Regions from separate parts of the Pseudomonas helvetica genome, predicted to be linked through region 1. Evidence: predicted binding sites of a transcription regulator. Region 1 holds the regulator's gene; the other holds the start of a gene.

Region 1 (9,731 bases):
ACTGGGAAGCGTGAGCGCCTGGGCTCTGCCGAACGATAGCCAGCAACCCATTCGCATTCAGGCTGACGATGCTCAGCTGGACGACAAGAATGGCGTGGCCACCTACAAAGGTGACGTGATCATTACCCAGGGCTCGATGATCATCAAAGGCAACACCGTGACCATCACCCGCACCAAGGCCGGCGATATCGATGTCGTGACCTCGGTGGGCAACCTGGCGTATTTCGAGCAGTTGCAAAAGCCGACCGACACCAAACCCGTCCAGGGCTACGGGGTGACTATCCAGTACCATGCCGCGCAAAACCGCATCGTACTGATCGACCGTGCCAAGGTGATCAACGAAGGCAACACCACCGAAGGCGAGAAAATCGTCTACGACACCGTCAAGCAGGTTGCTAACGCAGGCCGCGCTACCGGTGCCTCGGTCACTGCGCCGCGCCCACGGGTCGATATGGTGATCCAGCCGAAAAAGAAAACCGACGAGCAGAAGGCCCAGTAATGGCAACTCTGAAAGCCCAGCATCTGGCCAAGAGCTACAAGAGCCGCCAGGTCGTGCGTGACGTCAGCCTGTCGATCGACAGCGGCCAGATCGTCGGCCTGCTTGGCCCGAACGGTGCCGGCAAGACAACCTGCTTCTACATGATCGTGGGCCTGGTCCAGGCCGATCAGGGGCGCGTACTGATCGACGACCTGGACGTCAGCCACCAGCCAATGCACGGTCGTGCACGAGCGGGTATTGGCTATCTGCCACAAGAAGCGTCGATCTTCCGCAAACTCTCGGTCGCCGACAACATCATGGCCATCCTCGAGACCCGCAAGGAACTCGACAAGGCCGGTCGTCGCAAAGAGCTGGAAAGCCTGTTGCAGGAATTCCACATCAACCATATCCGCGACAACCTCGGCATGAGCCTTTCCGGTGGCGAACGTCGCCGTGTGGAAATCGCTCGCGCCCTGGCCACGGCACCGAAATTCATCCTGCTCGACGAACCTTTCGCCGGCGTGGACCCGATTTCGGTGGGCGACATCAAGCAGATCATTCATCACCTCAAGGCCAAGGGTATCGGCGTGCTGATCACGGACCACAACGTCCGTGAAACCCTGGACATCTGCGAAACCGCCTACATCGTCAACGACGGTCAATTGATCGCCGAAGGCGACGCCGAAACCATCCTGGCCAACGACCTGGTCAAGGAAGTGTATCTGGGCCATGAGTTCCGCCTGTAAGCACTGAGGTGTCTGGTCAGTCGCCGGAGCGCTTGCCCCAATAAAACTATACGTATTTATTGTTACAGCGCTCTAGGCAAACACTTCAGTTTCAGGCATATAATTTGCTTATGTTTGGCGCTCCGGCGCCCTGTAGTGGATGGCGCATGTGCGCCGGCGAATAAGGTGTTAAGCCCCTGCCATGAAACCATCGCTAGTCTTGAGAATGGGCCAGCAGCTGACGATGACACCGCAGCTGCAACAGGCCATCCGCCTGCTCCAATTGTCGACCCTGGACCTGCAACAGGAAATCCAGGAGGCACTGGAGTCCAATCCAATGCTCGAACGCCAGGAAGAAGGCGACGACTTCGATAACGCCGACCCGATGGCGGACAATATCGAGCAGAAACCCAACACCGACATCCAGGAACCCTCCTACCAGGAAACCGCGCCGACGGTAGACAACCTTGAGGAAGGCGACTGGAATGAGCGCATCCCTAACGAACTGCCGGTCGACACCGCCTGGGAAGACGTTTACCAGACCAGCGCCAGCAGCCTGCCGAGCAACGATGACGACGAATGGGACTTCACCACTCGCACTTCCGCCGGCGAAAGCCTGCAGAGTCATCTGCTCTGGCAATTGAACCTGGCACCGATGTCCGACACCGATCGACTGATCGCGGTGACCCTGATCGATTGCATCAACAATCAGGGCTACCTGGACGAAACCCTCGAGGAAATCCTCGAAGCCTTCGATCCGGAACTGGACATCGAGCTCGACGAGATCGAAGCCGTCCTGCATCGCATCCAGCAATTCGAGCCGGCCGGTATCGGCGCACGCAACCTCAGCGAATGCCTGTCGCTGCAACTGCGTCAATTGCCCGCCAAGACCCCTTGGCTGGCTGAGGCCAAGCGCCTCGTCATCGATTACATCGACCTGCTGGGCAGCCGCGACTACAGCCAACTGATGCGCCGCATGAAGCTCAAGGAAGATGAGCTACGCCAGGTCATCGAACTGGTGCAAAGCCTGAATCCGCGTCCAGGCTCGCAAATCGAGTCCAGCGAAGCCGAGTACGTCGTTCCCGACGTCATCGTGCGCAAAGACAACGAGCGCTGGCTGGTGGAGTTGAACCAGGAGTCGGTTCCGCGCCTGCGCGTCAACCCGCAATACGCCGGCTTTGTCCGCCGCGCCGACACCAGCGCCGACAACACCTTCATGCGCAATCAGTTGCAGGAAGCGCGCTGGTTCATCAAGAGCCTGCAAAGCCGCAACGAAACCCTGATGAAAGTCGCTACCCAGATCGTCGAGCACCAGCGCGGCTTCCTTGAGTACGGCGATGAGGCCATGAAGCCTTTGGTCCTGCATGACATCGCTGAAGCGGTCGGCATGCACGAGTCGACGATTTCACGGGTGACCACGCAAAAATTCATGCATACCCCACGCGGTATTTATGAACTGAAATACTTTTTCTCCAGCCATGTCAGCACCTCTGAAGGCGGCGAATGCTCGTCCACAGCGATCCGCGCAATCATCAAAAAACTGGTTGCAGCGGAAAATCAGAAAAAGCCGTTGAGTGACAGCAAGATCGCTGGTTTACTGGAGGCACAAGGCATTCAGGTGGCCCGCCGCACCGTCGCCAAGTACCGCGAGTCCCTGGGGATCGCGCCTTCGAGCGAACGCAAGCGGTTGATGTGACGGGCTACGCCATAGCGTTCCAGGGTGTGTTCGAAAGCTTTTCGGACACGCTCTAGTGGCAGGCAAGCCAGCCTGCCGCCTTATGCACTGGCAACGAAGGAGAAGCTGTATGCAAGTCAACATCAGTGGACACCAACTGGAAGTGACCGAACCCCTGCGCATCTACATCGGCGAAAAGCTCGACCGATTAGAAAGGCATTTCGACAAGATCACCAATGTGCAGGTCACGTTGACCGTCGAGAAGCTGCTGCAGAAAATCGAAGCCACGCTGCATATCCCCGGTGGAGAAGTGGTCGCCAACGCTGAGCATAACGACATGTATGCCGCGATCGACGCCCTGACCGACAAGCTGGATAAACAACTCAAAAAGCATAAGGAAAAGACCCAGAGCCTCCTCCAGGGCGCGACCGGTCGTTAACACTCCCAACCCATGATCCGACTTGAAAACATCCTGACCCCCGGCCGTTCTTTGGTGAACGTGCCGGGCGGCAGTAAAAAGAAAGCCCTCGAACAAATTGCCAACCTGATCGCCCGCGAAGTGCCGGGTCTGGCCATGCAGGATGTCTTCGAGAGTCTGGTCGCCCGTGAAAAACTCGGCTCCACCGGTTTTGGCAACGGCATCGCCATCCCCCACTGCCGCCTCAAAGGTTGCGAGTCGCCCATCAGTGCCTTGATGCACCTGGACGCTCCTATAGATTTCGACGCCATCGACGGCGCTCCGGTCGACCTGCTATTCGTTCTGCTGGTCCCGCAAGCCGCTACCGATGCGCACCTGGAACTGCTGCGCCAGATCGCCAGCATGCTCGATCGTAAAGAAGTCCGTGATCGCCTGCGCAGCGCAAAAAGTAATGAAGCCCTGTATCAGGTTGTCCTCGACGAGCAGAACGGTCACTAATCATGCGCTTGATCATCGTCAGCGGCCGTTCTGGCTCAGGTAAAAGTACCGCCCTCGATGTACTGGAGGACAACGGTTACTACTGCATCGACAACCTGCCGGCCGGCCTGTTACCGGAACTGGCCGAGCGCGCACTGATTCACACCGAACTGGCGCAACCGCTGGTTGCGGTTTCCATCGATGCGCGCAACCTGCCGAGCCACCTGTCACGCTTCCCGGAACTCCTGGAAGAAGTGCGCAGCCGGCACATTCAATGCGATGTGCTGTACCTGGACGCCGACGAAGAAACCTTGCTCAAGCGTTTCTCGGAAACCCGTCGCCGCCACCCGCTGAGCAGCGCCAACCGCTCGCTGGCCGAAGCCATCGATGACGAAACCAATCTGCTGGGACCGATTGCCGACCTGGCGGACCTCAAGGTCAACACCACCAATCTGAACCTGTATCAGTTGCGCGATACCATCAAGTTGCGCCTCTTGAACCAGCCAGAGCCGGGCACTGCGTTTCTGGTGGAATCCTTCGGCTTCAAGCGGGGCATGCCGGTGGATGCCGATCTGGTGTTCGACGTACGTTGCTTGCCGAACCCATACTGGAAGCCGGAACTGCGCGGTCAGTCCGGGCTGGACCAGCCGGTTGCCGAGTACCTGGCAGCTCAACCGGATGTCGAAGAGATGTTCCAGGACATCTCCACTTACCTGCTCAAATGGCTACCGCGCTTTGCCGCCAGCAACCGCGCTTACGTCACCATCGCCATTGGCTGCACCGGCGGGCATCATCGCTCCGTCTACCTGACCGAACGCCTGGGTCAGGTCCTGCAACAATCCCTGAAGAACGTCCAGGTTCGCCACCGCGACCTTAGCTAAAGGATTCACACCGCGATGCCTGCTCTGGAAATTGAAATCATCAACAAACTGGGTCTGCATGCCCGTGCTTCCGCCAAATTCGTTGGCGTCGCGGGTCAGTTTCCCTGCCAGATCAGAGCCGGACGCACCCCGCAATCCATGGTCGACGGCAAAAGCATCATGGCCATGATGATGCTCGCGGCTGGCAAAGGCACCAAGATCCACCTGAGCACTGAAGGTGAGCAGGAGCAGGAAGCGATGGACGCATTGGTGGCGCTGATCAACAACTACTTCGACGAAGGCGAGTAAGCTCGAGCGGGCTTATGTGGCGAGGGAGCTTGCTCCCGCTGGGTCGCGAAGCGACCCTAAAATCAGCCACCGCGAGTATTCAGATGGAACGCGATTGCCGGATTACGACCGCTTTGCGATCGAGCGGGAGCAAACCCCCTCACCACAGGTTTTGCTTCAGGCAATAAAAAAGCGCGCCACCCATTGGGTGGCGCGCTTTTTTTGTATCGCGGTAGCGCTTAGCTGCCCGCTACCGTCATCCGCTCGATCAACACTGAACCGGTGCGAATGTTGCTGCGCAGTTCCAGGTCATTACCCACGGCAATGATCTGCTTGAACATATCGCGCATGTTGCCGGCAATAGTCACTTCCTGGACCGCGAACTGGATTTCACCGTTCTCGACCCAGAAACCCGCCGCGCCGCGAGAGTAGTCACCGGTGACCATGTTCAAACCCTGTCCCATCAATTCAGTCACCAGCAAGCCACGCCCCATGCGCCGTAACAACGCCGCCTGGTCCTCATCGCCATGGGTAACGAACAGATTGTGCACGCCACCGGCGTTGGCGGTGCTTGGCATGCCAAGTTTGCGTCCGGAATACGTACCGAGCACATAAGACACCAACTCACCCTTCTCGACGAACGGTTTGGCGTACGTCGCCAGACCATCGCCATCGAATGCCGAACTGCCCAAGGCGCGCATCAGATGCGGACGCTCATCGATAGTCAGCCATTCAGGGAACAGTTTCTGGCCCAGTGCACCTTCAAGGAACGACGACTTGCGGTACAGATTGCCGCCCGAAATTGCGCCGAGGAAACTGCCGAACAAACCACCCGCCAGTTCCGCGGAAAACAGCACCGGCACTTCGCAGGTCGGCACCGGACGCGCGCCCAAACGGCTGGCTGCCCGTTGCGCCGCACGCTGGCCAATGCTCAGCGGATCGGCCAGCAGATTGCCCTGGCGATTAACGTCATACCAGTAATCGCGCTGCATCTGACCGTCAGCTTCGGCGATCATCACGCAACTCAGGCTGTGACGCGTCGACGCATAACCACCGATAAAGCCATGGCTATTGCCATAGACGCGGCAGCCCTGGTGAGTGCTCAAGGTGGTGCCATCGGCGTTCTTGATCCGGCTGTCGGTGGCGAATGCCGCCGCTTCACAGGCCAGCGCCCGCTCGATCGCTTGCTCAGGGGTGATGTCCCATTCATGGAACAGGTCGAAGTCCGGCAAGTCCTTGGCCATCAGCGCGGCGTCGGCCAGGCCCGAGTGTTCGTCTTCGGAGGTGTGCTTGGCGATGGCCAAGGCCGCGGCGACGGTTTCGCGAATGGCCTCGGGGCCACTGGCCGAGGTGCTGGCCGAGCCTTTGCGCTGGCCAACATACAAGGTAATGCCAAAACCCTGGTCACGGTTGAACTCAACGGTTTCAACTTCCCGCTGACGCACCGTGGTCGACAGGCCTTGCTCCAGAGACACAGCCACTTCGCAGGCGCTGGCGCCCTGGCGCCTGGCTTCGGCGATGATCTGCTCGACTTGCTCTTGCAGTGCCGGCAACGCTTGTGGGCCGACGCTTTCAACTGCACTCATGCTGTTCTCCACTCAAATTCTGCTTTCGGTTAAGGTCATCGAGCGACCGGGCCGGACAAGCGGCCCCCGACTGGTTATCATGGCGGCGTTTCTTTGCGGACTGCCACCATGGTTGATTCTTACGACGACTCCCTCGACGGGGGAGAAAAAAGCAAATCCCAGGTCAAACGCGAGCTGCATGCTCTGGTTGACCTTGGCGAGCGCCTTACAACACTCAAGCCTGACTTGCTGGCAAAACTGCCGTTGACCGACGCTTTGCGCCGGGCCCTGGCCGATGCGCCCAAGCACACCGCGAATATCGCGCGTAAACGGCACCTGCAGTTCATCGGCAAGCTGATGCGCGATCAGGACACCAGCGCCATTTTGGTGCTGCTTGACCAACTCGATGCCTCCACTCGCCAGTACAACGAACGTTTCCACGGTCTGGAACGCTGGCGCGATCGCTTGATCGCTGGCGACGATGCCGTACTGGAAAAGTTCGTCGTCGACTACCCGGACGCGGATCGCCAGCAACTGCGCTCCATGATCCGTCAGGCCCAGCACGAGCTCGCCCAAAGCAAGCCTCCTGCCTCCAGCCGAAAAATCTTCAAGTACATCCGTGAGCTGGACGAGACTCAACGCGGTTTGCGTTAGTCTTCGACCGGGGTGTTCGGCCATGCCGCGCACCCCAGGCTCCATCCCTTACGCGCCCGTGCCACCCACGGTAATCGCGTCGATTTTCAAGGTTGGCTGGCCGACACCCACCGGCACCGACTGACCATCCTTGCCGCACGTCCCTACCCCGCTGTCCAGCGCCAGATCGTTACCGACCATCGACACCCGGCTCATGGCTTCCGGACCGTTACCGATCAATGTTGCGCCTTTGACCGGCGCAGTAATCTTGCCGTCCTCGATCAGGTACGCCTCGCTGGTGGAGAACACGAACTTACCGCTGGTGATGTCGACCTGACCACCGCCCAGGTTGGCGCAGTAGATACCCTTCTTCACCGAAGCAATGATTTCTGCCGGATCGCTTTCGCCGCCGAGCATGTACGTGTTGGTCATGCGCGGCATCGGCAGGTGCGCGTAAGATTCGCGGCGACCATTGCCGGTGCGCGCCAAGCCCATCAGGCGAGCGTTGAGCTTGTCCTGCATATAGCCCTTGAGCACGCCGTTTTCGATCAGCGTGGTGCACTCGGTCGGGGTGCCTTCGTCGTCGATACTCAGCGATCCACGGCGACCGGCCAGTGTGCCGTCATCGACGATGGTGCAGAGTTTGGACGCAACCATTTCACCCATGCGGCCGCTGTAGGCCGAACTGCCTTTGCGGTTGAAGTCACCTTCCAGACCATGACCGACCGCTTCGTGCAGCAACACGCCGGACCAGCCCGAACCCAGAACCACCGGCAAGGTGCCCGCCGGCGCCGGAATGGCTTCGAGGTTCACCAGCGCCTGGCGCAATGCCTCACGGGCATAACTCATGGCACGGTCTTCAGCGAGGAAATAGCGGTAATCGGTACGCCCGCCGCCGCCATGACCACCGCGTTCGCGGCGACCGTTCTGCTCGACGATCACACTGACATTGAAGCGCACCAGCGGTCGTACATCCGCCGCCAGACCACCGTCGGTGGAGGCCACCAGAATCCGCTCCCAGACACCAGCCATGCTCACGGTGACTTGCTGGATACGCGGATCGAGCGCGCGAGTGGCCACGTCGATACGCTTGAGCAGCTCGACTTTCTCGGCGCGGGTCATCACTTCCAACGGGTTATCAGGGCCGTACAAACGGGCAACGTCCTGGGTACTGAACGCCTGAACCGTACCGTTTTGCCCGGCACGGGAGATCGAACGCGCAGCACGGGCAGCCAGACCCAGGGCTTCCAGGGTGATCGCATTGCTGTAGGCAAAACCGGTTTTTTCACCCGATTGCGCACGCACGCCGACACCCTGATCGAGGTTGAAGCTGCCTTCCTTGACGATACCGTCTTCAAGCGCCCAGGATTCGGAGATCTGTCCCTGGAAATACAGGTCGGCCGCATCGATGCCCGGGCCGGCCAGGTCACCCAACACGCTTTGCAGGTTCTCGATCGTCACGCCGCCAGGCGCTAACAGATGTTCACTGACTGAGGACAACAACTCGCTCATAGGTTTACGCCTTAATTCCACGTTCTGAGGCAGGTCGCTGTGCGCCCTGCGAGAAAAAGCGCCGGTGACTGGACACCGGCATCCGCGCCCGGATGGACGCCTGTTCGCTGCTATCGCGTTCGGCCAGCAGCACGGCCTCGCCTTGATCCTGTTCCGCCAGCACGCGCCCCCACGGGTCAACAATCGCTGCATGGCCAAAGGTTTCACGCGGTCCCGGATGAGTTCCACCCTGGGCAGCGGCCAACACGTAACACTGGGTTTCGATGGCCCGCGCGCGAATCAACACTTCCCAATGGGCCGCGCCCGTCACCGCCGTAAACGCTGACGGTGCAGTAATCAGTTCTGCCCCGGCGGCGCGCAATTCGCTGTACAGCTCCGGAAAGCGCAAGTCGTAGCAAACTGTCAGGCCAACCCGACCGACCGGCGTATCGGCAACCACCACCTTACTGCCATGAGCATAGTCATCGGATTCACGGTAGCGTCCGCGATTGTCCGCCACATCGACATCGAACAAATGCAGCTTGTCGTAGCGCGCCACCGTGTCACCGTGCTCATCGATCAGTAACGAGCAGGCATTGGACTTCGCCAGCGGTTGATCCACCGGCGGCAACGGCAAGGTGCCGGCCACTATCCATAACTTGAGGTCGCGAGCGGTCTGTTTCAACCAGGGCAGGATCGGGCCGTCGCCCAAGGCTTCGGCGCGACCGATGTCGGCGATGTCGCGACGGCCCATGGCCGCAAAGTTTTCCGGCAACACCGCCAGTCGCGCACCGCCCGCTGCAGCTTGCTCGAGCAGATGCCGAGCCTGGATCAGGTTGGCCGGCACATCGCTCTGGCTGACCATTTGAATCACCGCAAGAGACATGGCGCACTCCGTATCAGGTATGCGGCCATGCTACTCCATAGGACGAACCGTGGCTTTTCAAAAAAGACTCAAAAAGGTTTGTCGTAAGAGATTTTCGGCTCTTTCCACGGGCCTTTAATGGTGTATTTGACGCTGGCAAAGCGCGCTACGCGATCACCGATCAACTTGTCGATCAGAAACAGTGCACCGCCTACCGCAGGCGCACCGACGATCAGCGCAGCAATCGGCAGGTTGT
Region 2 (9,731 bases), 850 kb from region 1:
GCCTGGTGCCGGCAGACATTCCGTTCCAGGCGCCCGCTCAGGCCTTGAGTTATCAGGTCGAGGTCGATGGCCAGACTATCGAACTGGCCGCGGTCTCCATGGGCAATCCCCACGCCGTCGTGCGGGTCAGCGACATCAACAACGCGCCGGTGCATGAGCTGGGACCGAAGATCGAAAACCATCCGCGCTTCCCGGCGCGGGTCAATGTCGGTTTTCTCCAGGTCATCGACCGGAGCCGAGCGCAGTTGCGCGTCTGGGAGCGCGGCACCGGGGAAACCCAGGCCTGCGGGACCGGGGCCTGCGCTGCTGCAGTGGCCGCGATCAGCCAGGGGTGGATGGATTCGCCGCTATTGATCGACCTGCCTGGCGGGCGTTTGTCCATTGAATGGGCAGGTCCTGGCCAACCGGTGATGATGACCGGCCCGGCAGTACGCGTATACGAAGGACAAGTGCGTCTTTGAGTGAGCGAAATACATGACTGATCAGCCTCAGGTTCCAGCCCCACAGCCCGACGAATCCCCTTCCGAAAGCCTGGAGGCGGCGGCGATTGCCGCGTACCTGGAGGCTCATCCGGATTTCTTCGTCGAGCACGAAGAACTGCTCCCGGCGCTGCGCATTCCGCACCAGCGCGGCGACACCATCTCGTTGGTCGAACGCCAGATGAAAATTCTGCGCGAACGCAACATCGAGATGCGCCATCGCCTCTCGCAACTGATGGACGTCGCCCGCGACAACGACCGGCTGTTCGACAAAACCCGCCGACTGACGCTCGCCTTGATGGACGCCAGCAGCCTGGACGACGTGGTCATCAGCGTCGAAGACAGCCTGCGCCAGGATTTCCAGGTGCCCTTTGTCAGCCTGATCCTGTTCAGCGACGAGCCCTTGCCGGTCGGGCGCTGGGTGACCAGTGCCGACGCGCAAAAGGCCATCGGCGGCTTGTTGTCCGAAGGCAAAACCGTCAGCGGCAGCCTGCGCGAACACGAGCTGGACTTCCTGTTTGGCGAAGAACAGCGCAAGCAGATCGGTTCGACGGCGGTAGTCACCATCAGCCATCAAGGCCTGCACGGTGTCCTGGCGATCGCCAGTCGCGATCCGCAGCACTACAAAAGCTCGGTGGGCACGTTGTTCTTAAGCTACATCGCTGAAGTCATGGGCCGCGTACTGCCTCGGGTCAACACTTCCCTACGCTCGGTACGCTGACCATGGAACGACAACTGGACGCCTACTGCGAGCACCTGCGCAGTGAGCGTCAGGTGTCGTCTCACACGCTGGAAGCCTATCGGCGCGACCTGAACAAGGTCCTGGCGCACTGCAAAAAACAGAACATCGGCAGCTGGACCGCGCTGGACATCCAGCGCCTGCGCAGCCTGATCGCTCGCCTGCACTCGCAAGGACAATCCTCGCGCAGCCTGGCGCGGCTGCTGTCGGCGGTACGCGGGCTCTATCACTACCTGAACCGCGAAGGCCTCTGCGACCACGACCCGGCCAACGGCCTGGCGCCCCCCAAGGGCGAGCGCCGCCTGCCGAAAACCCTCGACACCGACCGGGCGCTGCAACTGCTCGATGGCGCCGTGGAAGACGACTTCATGGCGCGCCGCGACCAGGCGATTCTCGAGCTGTTTTACTCGTCCGGTTTACGCCTGTCGGAGCTGACCGGGCTCAACCTTGAACAGCTCGACCTGGCGGACGGCCTGGTGCAAGTACTCGGCAAGGGCAGCAAGACCCGAGTGCTGCCCGTCGGCAAGAAGGCCCGCGAAGCCCTGGAACTGTGGTTGCCGCTGCGCGCCATGGCGAACCCGGTGGACGATGCGGTATTCGTCAGCCAGAAAGGCCGGCGCCTCGGCTCACGGGCGGTTCAGGCGCGGGTCAAAGCCGTCGGCGAGCGCGAACTGGGGCAAAACCTGCACCCGCACATGTTGCGACATTCCTTCGCCAGCCACTTGCTGGAGTCCTCGCAAGACTTGCGTGCGGTACAGGAATTACTCGGCCACGCGGACATCAAAACCACGCAGATCTACACCCACCTGGACTTCCAGCACCTGGCCTCGGTCTACGACAGCGCCCATCCACGGGCCAAACGCATCAAAGGCGATGAGCAATGACAATCCAACTGATCACCTTCGACCTCGACGACACCCTGTGGGACACCGCCCCGGTGATCGACAGCGCTGAAGCAGTGCTGCGCCAGTGGTTGGCCGAGCACACACCGAACCTCGGTGCCTTGCCGGTCGATCATTTGTGGGCGATTCGTGAGCGGGTATTGAGCCACGAACCAAGCCTCAAGCACCGCATCAGCGCCCTGCGCCGCCGGGTGCTGTTTCACGCACTGGAAGAAGCCGGTTACGCCCATGAACAAGCCTGCGAGCTGGCCGATCAGGGCTTTGAAGTGTTTTTGCACGCACGACATCAGCTGGAAATCTTCCCCGAGGTGCAACCGACACTGGAGATTCTGGCCAATCACTACGCCTTGGGCGTGGTCACCAACGGCAATGCGGATGTGCGCCGCCTAGGGCTGGCGGATTACTTCAAGTTCATCTTGTGCGCAGAGGATATCGGCATCGCCAAACCCGATGCCCGGCTGTTCCACGAAGCCTTGAAACGCGGCGATGTAACAGCTGAGGCCGCCGTGCATATCGGCGATCATCCCGGCGATGACATTGCCGGCGCTCAGCAGGCAGGGTTGCGGGCGATCTGGTTCAACCCGACCGGTAAAGCCTGGGAAGCCGACAAGGTGCCCGATGCCGAGATTCGCAGCTTGACCGAGTTGCCAGCGTTGTTGGCGCGGTGGAACTCGATTTCGTAGCGTCCTCAAGATAGTCATCGCGGGCAAGCCTTGCTCCTACGGGATTGTCGTCACCTGCTCGAACGACGCCAGTCTGTAGGAGCAAGGCTTGCCCGCGATGCTTTTCGGTCTCTATTGTTTCACCCATGAAAAAGCCCGCAGCGACGGCGGGCTTTTTCAGCAAGCACGTAGCAGGCGCTTAGATAGGCCGGCTGCCGTACTTGTTATCAGGCTTCTTTGGCGGGTCCGCCACCACGTTGGCCTCGACTTCCTGAACCTTGCCACCTTTGGCAAGGAACTCTTCCATCGCGCGCGCCAGAGCATCACGCTCTTTGTTCTTGGCCTCGACACTCGGCAGCTCGTCTACCGACACCGCAGCCTTGGCCTTGCCTTTGGCGGTCGGGACCGGCGTGTCATCACCGCCATCGTCGTCAGCAACGTCTTCCGCCGCTGCTTCCAGGCCTTCTTCGGTCTCGTCTTCGTCGCCTACTTCGAGGTCGTCGTTTTCCAGATCATCGTCGCTCATGTTCTACCTCATGACTTGCGAAAAGCAGATTAGTTATAGCCCAGCTTTGTCGTCTGTCGACGACCGCCGGAAAAAAATCAACATCCACTGGTAACCAGCGGTTTATGCCTCTTCACCGTGCACGGTGGCGAGGACTTTGCGAGCACCGCCATGATCGCGGTGCTCACCCAGATAAACACCTTGCCAGCTACCTAACGCCAATCGGCCCGCCCTTATCGGCAGACTCAACTGACAGCCTAGCAAACTGGCCTTGAAGTGCGCCGGGAGGTCGTCCAGGCCTTCGTCGTTATGCTCATAGCCAGCTGTTCCTTGTGGGACCAGCCGATTGAAAAACCGTTCGAAGTCGCGACGTACCGCCGGATCGGCGTTCTCGTTGATGGTCAACGACGCCGAGGTGTGCTGCAGCCACAAATGCAACAGACCGACCCGACATGCCTGGAGTTCAGGCAGGCCGGCGAGTAACTCGTCCGTTACCAGATGAAAGCCCCGGGGCCGTGCCCGCAGGGTTATCAGAGTCTGTTGCCACATACAGTTCTCCGCACGTTCGGGGCGCATTCTAGCGCGCTCTGGGAAAAAACAAAGGCCCTAATATTCCTTCAATCATGTAAGCCATTGGCCGCGGAAAAACACTCGTCACAAACACCACTAAACGTGTGCGAAAAAACCTTTCAGCCGTACTTTCAGAGAAAAAATCCAGACAAAAAAATGCCCGGCAAGCCGGGCAAATTTTTATGCGCTTGCTTACATGTTGTAGCCGCGCTCGTTGTGAAGCGCCAGATCGATACCCACCGACTCTTCTTCCTCGGTAACGCGCAGCCCCATGACGGCGTCGAGCACCTTGAGGATGATGAACGTGGCGATCGCGGTGTAGATCACCGTGAAACCCACGCCTTTGCACTGAATCCAGACTTGTGCCGCGATGTCGGTCACGGTGCCGAAGCCACCCAGTGACGGAGCTGCGAATACACCCGTGAGGATCGCGCCGAGGATACCGCCGATGCCGTGCACGCCGAAGGCGTCGAGGGAGTCGTCGTAACCCAGTTTGCGTTTCAGGGTCGTGGCGCAGAAGAAGCACACCACGCCCGCTGCCAGACCGATGATCATCGAGCCCATCGGGCCAACGGTACCCGCAGCCGGAGTGATCGCAACCAGACCGGCAACCACGCCCGAAGCGATACCCAGCGCGCTAGGTTTGCCGTGGGTCAGCCACTCGGCGAACATCCAGCCCAGGGCCGCTGCGGCGGTAGCAATCTGAGTTACCAGCATGGCCATACCGGCAGTGCCGTTGGCCGCTGCGGCGGAACCTGCGTTGAAACCGAACCAGCCCACCCACAACATCGCGGCGCCCATCAGGGTGTAACCGAGGTTGTGCGGAGCCATCGGCGTGGTCGGGAAGCCTTTGCGCTTGCCCAGTACCAGGCACGCCACCAGACCTGCGACACCGGCGTTGATGTGAACCACGGTGCCGCCCGCGAAGTCGAGCACGCCCCAGTCGCCCAACAGCGAACCCGGACCACTCCAGACCATGTGCGCAATCGGCGCGTAAACCACGGTGAACCAGATGCCCATGAACACCAGCATCGCGGAGAACTTCATCCGCTCGGCGAATGCACCGACGATCAGCGCCGGGGTGATGATGGCGAAGGTCATCTGATAGGTGACAAACACCGCCTCGGGGAACAGCGCTGTAGGACCAGTAATACTGGCGGGCGTGATGCCGGCAAGGAAAGCCTTGGCGAAGCTGCCGACAAAGGAATTGAGGTTGACGACGTTGGCTTCCATACCCGTGGTGTCAAACGCCATGCTGTAGCCATAGAGGAACCACAGGATGGTGACCAGGCCGGTAATGGCGAAGCACTGCATCATCAATGAGAGAACGTTTTTGGAACGAACCATGCCGCCGTAGAACAGCGCGAGGCCTGGAATGGTCATGAACAGCACGAGGGCAGTAGAGGTCAACATCCAGGCGGTATCGCCGGAATTGAGGACTGGAGGAGCCACCGGATCTGCCGCCATGGCCAGGCCGGGCATTACGATGGACAACAGGGCTCCTAGCCCTGCGAATTTACGCAGAGTCATTTTGTTTTCTCCTGGGGCGTTGGGTTTGGCGGCTTAGATTGCGTCGGTATCGGTTTCGCCGGTACGGATGCGAATAGCCTGTTCCAGATTGACCACGAAAATCTTGCCGTCACCAATCTTGCCGGTGTTGGCCGCCTTGGTTATCGCCTCGATAACCCGGTCCAGATCCTTGTCGTCAATGGCGACATCGATCTTCACCTTGGGCAGGAAATCGACCACGTATTCCGCCCCGCGATACAGCTCGGTATGCCCCTTCTGCCGACCGAAGCCTTTGACCTCAGTGACGGTAATGCCCTGCACGCCGATCTCGGACAACGACTCGCGTACATCGTCCAGTTTGAACGGCTTGATGATGGCAGTGACTAGCTTCATGAAAACTCTCTCCCGAATTGGTGGACTTGCCCCAGGAAAACAAACCCGACTCAAGTCTAAGCGCAGTGCCTGGCTTTGTAACGCATCGTCGGCCCTACTCGCCCGACCGACGCCAGTTAACCGTTCCTGACGAAACTCCCCGCTCCGCCTGTCGCACTGCATTCGTCACAGCGACTGCATCAGTGCATGGGTCACAAGGGACTAAGCAGAAAGCTTGCCATCTCGTGAAAACCTACTGATTTCAATCCCTTGGCCGCTGCCACAGGCACCAATGCCCCATCACCGCCGGCGATACGCACAACAACAGTGCGCGAACGCCCGGCAACATGCGCGAAAAGCGTGCATTCGTGCCCGCGCCAATGACTATAGACACTGCGTGATACACTGCCGGCCATTGTTTCCAGGACGTTTCTCATGCTCGCACCCAAAGACTTCCTCGATGCCCTGAGCGGCACCGCCTCCCGCCTGTTCAGCGGCGAAACCCCGCTGCCAAAAAGCGAAATCGAAAGCCAGTTCAAAGCCCTGCTGCAAAGCGGCTTCAGCAAGCTTGATCTAGTGAGCCGGGAAGAATTCGACAGTCAGATGGTCGTCCTGGCACGCACCCGGGCACGCCTTGAGAGCCTTGAGGCAAAAGTCGCCGAGCTGGAAGCCAAGCTGAATCCACCGACTGAATGACCCCACAAATCCCCTGTGGGAGCGTGGCTTGCCCGCGATAAGGTCGGAACGACCTTCCAGCAATCAGGATTCAGCTCTACTTCCAGGCTGAGTCCTACAAAAACACCACCGCTTTCCGATTGCGCCGCACAACCCCGGTTTCTAAGCTCACTTCAGCTGAATGTTCAGCACTGGGTTTGGCGACCCGGAAAGCTTGCGATGCACCGCGACCACATCTGATATCGGGCGCTTCTTTCCCGACTCAAATTATGGCGGCTGTGTGTGGGAGATCTTCGGGTCTGCCGGTATTCGCTTGCACCGGTTCGCCAACCCGCGCACAGCTGCCACCCTTATTGTTTGGCGACGATCAGTGGCAGTTTCCCTCAAGCGAACTTGGGTACTGCACCATGGATGAAAATTATCTGATCCCGCACGTCTTCACCCGCCACAAACTCCACCTCCACACCCTGCTGCTGGAAAACCAGCCTTGGTTCAGTGCCCGCGACCTCGGTCGATTGCTTCGGCTGTTCCTCGACGAACGCGCGCTACGCAAACTCGACCCTGATCAACACCAAACCGTGACAATGCATATTCACGGCTGCATAGAACATACGCTGCTGATCAGCGAATCAGGCGTTTACGCGCTGCTGGTTTATCACTACTGCCCCGAATACCGGGGCCTGCGCGAATGGCTGACCCACGACGTGGTCCCTGCCCTTAGAGACGCCCAGCAACCCACCACAGTCGAACGCCCGATACTGAGCCTGCTGAACTGGCCGGAAATGTCTTTGAGTCTGCTGCACTGGAACAACCAGCCGTGGATTCGGTTGCAGGATGTTCCACACCTGTTGCCGGAGGGGGAGCGACCACGAAGTATGGTCAATGCCCCGTGGTGGAAGCGGGCTTCACGGGTGCTTCAGTCGCTTTAATGAACATCTGGGTGGCTCGCCGCCTAAATGGCTAATGCCAGTCAGTTACGAGATTCAGGGCGCGGCGTAAGACCTGTAGCAGCTGCCGAAGGCTGCGTTCGAGTGTGCAGCACTCGTAGATCCTGCTTGCACGGTTAATCTGAAAGACCGCATAGCAGATTTTACGACTGCTTCGCAGCCGAACGCAGCCTTCGGCAGCTGCTACGGATCGCGTTACGGCTTAACTGACAGGCATCAGTCTAAATGGCGGTTTTTTTCGTTCTCGCACTCTATACATCGACACCCGCAACATCCTGCGAAGGTTTCGCTCCTCAGCCGCCGCGCTAAACCACTACGCCGCAACTACCCTTCAAAAAACCGCAGGAAGCGGTTCTCGCAAGCTCAAGGAATGATCATGTCTCTGGCCATTGTCCACAGCCGCGCCCAGATCGGTGTGGAAGCGCCCGCCGTTACCGTAGAAGTCCATTTGGCCAACGGCCTGCCATCGCTGACGATGGTGGGGTTGCCGGAAGCAGCGGTGAAGGAAAGCAAGGATCGGGTGCGCAGTGCGATCATCAATTCCGGGCTGCAATTTCCGGCGCGACGTATCACCTTGAATCTCGCCCCGGCCGATTTACCGAAGGACGGCGGGCGCTTCGATCTGGCGATCGCCTTGGGGATTCTGGCTGCCAGTGTGCAGGTGCCGACTTTGACGCTGGATGACGTCGAGTGTCTCGGTGAGTTGGCGCTGTCTGGCGAAGTACGGGCGGTTCGTGGTGTGTTGCCGGCGGCACTGGCGGCGCGCAAGGCTGGACGATCGCTGATGGTGCCGCGGGCAAATGCCGAGGAAGCGTGCCTGGCGTCAGGACTGAAGGTCATTGCGGTGGATCATCTGCTGGAGGCGGTCGCGCACTTCAATGGTCACACACCCGTAGAACCGTTTGTGTCCAATGGTTTGCTCTACGCCAGCAAACCGTATCCGGACTTGAATGAAGTGCAGGGCCAGATCGCGGCCAAACGTGCATTGCTGATTGCGGCTGCGGGGGCTCATAACCTGCTGTTCAGCGGGCCACCGGGGACGGGGAAAACCCTGCTGGCGAGTCGTTTGCCCGGGCTGCTGCCGCCACTGGCCGAGAGCGAAGCGCTGGAAGTCGCGGCGATTCAATCGGTCACCAGTTGTATGCCGTTGAGCCATTGGCCACAAAGACCGTTCCGCCAACCACACCATTCGGCGTCCGGCCCGGCGCTGGTGGGCGGTGGCTGTAGGCTTTCAAAATTATTGAGACGTTTTCGAAATTAATGAGACAAAAGCCCCTCTTTCACTCGCTGTTTTTTTTGGTTTAGCTCGTTGACGCTCGAATGCTTGCAAGATCTGATTAACCACTCTGGTGTGCTTCAGCTGTGTGACACTGGGCATGAGCAGCGTAGGCATTTTGGGAGCAGGTGAGCTTTCAGAAAAGGTCGTTCGAGGGCTTCGTTTTGGCAGTTAACGATTTGGTTCAGCAGCTCTTGAGCACGCTCGGAACGTCAGTATTACTGGATGATGAAAGCGCTTTCGATTTTGCTACTCGCTGCGTGCATGAATGGGTGGTTCTATTTCTGGCTTCAAGATCTGCAGAGTTGGTTCATCGACAAGCAGTGTCAAAGGAGCAGGCAAAACAGCTGGTGCAGAGTAATTTGCAAGATTATCTAGCCAGCGCAAATCACATTCCGAATATGAGCCTTGAAATGATAGGACTCTCGATTGCGACGCCCATTTACAAGTCAGTGGCTCAATGTTCTGCGCGATAAAAAGGTAGCTTCACCTTGGATCGCGGCCTGCGAGGCTGTTTTGGAGAACTGAAGCGCAAGCTCTATATTTTGTAGAACGCTCCGTTCCTCACCCTGAGCGGCGCATGATTTCTGTGGATTTTGGAAATTAATTGGGACATAAAACCACGCCTCAGGCGCTGCTATGCTAGGTATTTGCGGATGGAGTCGCGCCATGTCTCACGAATATTCAATATCCGACGTGTTGGAGAGAATGTACAAAAATCAGTTGGCGCTAGAAGCAGCAGTCATGGAACTGGCGCTTCAAGTTGAAAAGCAAGGTGCGACCGAGGTCGGCGAGAACATTCGCGGAGCCATGTGGACGGTTGGAGAAAATGCAGGCTTTATCAAGCAAGGCTTGGCGAAGCTGCGGAGCAAAAAGCTCTGAGCCTTCTATTGTCGCCTCAATTCATCTGCATGCAGGTGAGTGACGATGATGTCCCCGTGACCTGAGTAGCACTTCATATTCCAAGTAGATGATAAGAAAACGAGCACCTTATGAATTGGTAGGTCTACTAGAGCGTGCCTCATGCAGCTAAGCGAATTGCCCGGCTATGGAAAAGTAACGTTGGCTTTGTTCCCGTTCCGCTGGTACGAGACG

What was found. The regulator sigma-54, encoded in region 1, starts transcription at its own class of promoters, with help from an activator protein. The targets are predictions, from matches to a motif close to ANTGGCATNNANNTTGCTNT.
Region 2: the regulator sigma-54 is predicted to act here: its motif matches at 5,962-5,981, upstream of glnK (P-II family nitrogen regulator).

Annotation. Positions count from the first base shown of each region.
Region 1 is NZ_CP150917.1:5,282,328-5,292,058, forward strand. Features, by position in the region: gene lptA (lipopolysaccharide transport periplasmic protein LptA) at 1-499, shown strand, start outside; gene lptB (LPS export ABC transporter ATP-binding protein) at 499-1,224, shown strand; gene AABM55_RS24460 (RNA polymerase factor sigma-54) at 1,406-2,899, shown strand; gene raiA (ribosome-associated translation inhibitor RaiA) at 3,009-3,317, shown strand; gene ptsN (PTS IIA-like nitrogen regulatory protein PtsN) at 3,330-3,794, shown strand; gene rapZ (RNase adapter RapZ) at 3,797-4,654, shown strand; gene AABM55_RS24480 (HPr family phosphocarrier protein) at 4,670-4,942, shown strand; gene pmbA (metalloprotease PmbA) at 5,161-6,507, opposite strand; gene yjgA (ribosome biogenesis factor YjgA) at 6,616-7,140, shown strand; gene tldD (metalloprotease TldD) at 7,189-8,631, opposite strand; gene AABM55_RS24500 (carbon-nitrogen hydrolase family protein) at 8,636-9,496, opposite strand; gene AABM55_RS24505 (YhdP family protein) at 9,565-9,731, opposite strand, start outside.
Region 2 is NZ_CP150917.1:6,132,359-6,142,089, forward strand. Features, by position in the region: gene dapF (diaminopimelate epimerase) at 1-461, shown strand, start outside; gene AABM55_RS28390 (DUF484 family protein) at 475-1,200, shown strand; gene xerC (tyrosine recombinase XerC) at 1,203-2,102, shown strand; gene AABM55_RS28400 (HAD family hydrolase) at 2,099-2,803, shown strand; gene sutA (transcriptional regulator SutA) at 2,982-3,308, opposite strand; gene AABM55_RS28410 (secondary thiamine-phosphate synthase enzyme YjbQ) at 3,411-3,836, opposite strand; gene AABM55_RS28415 (ammonium transporter) at 4,050-5,387, opposite strand; gene glnK (P-II family nitrogen regulator) at 5,421-5,759, opposite strand; gene AABM55_RS28425 (accessory factor UbiK family protein) at 6,174-6,434, shown strand; gene AABM55_RS28430 (Bro-N domain-containing protein) at 6,821-7,342, shown strand; partial or broken gene AABM55_RS28435 (YifB family Mg chelatase-like AAA ATPase) at 7,737-8,588, shown strand; gene AABM55_RS28440 (hypothetical protein) at 9,306-9,518, shown strand; gene AABM55_RS28445 (hypothetical protein) at 9,660-9,731, shown strand, end outside.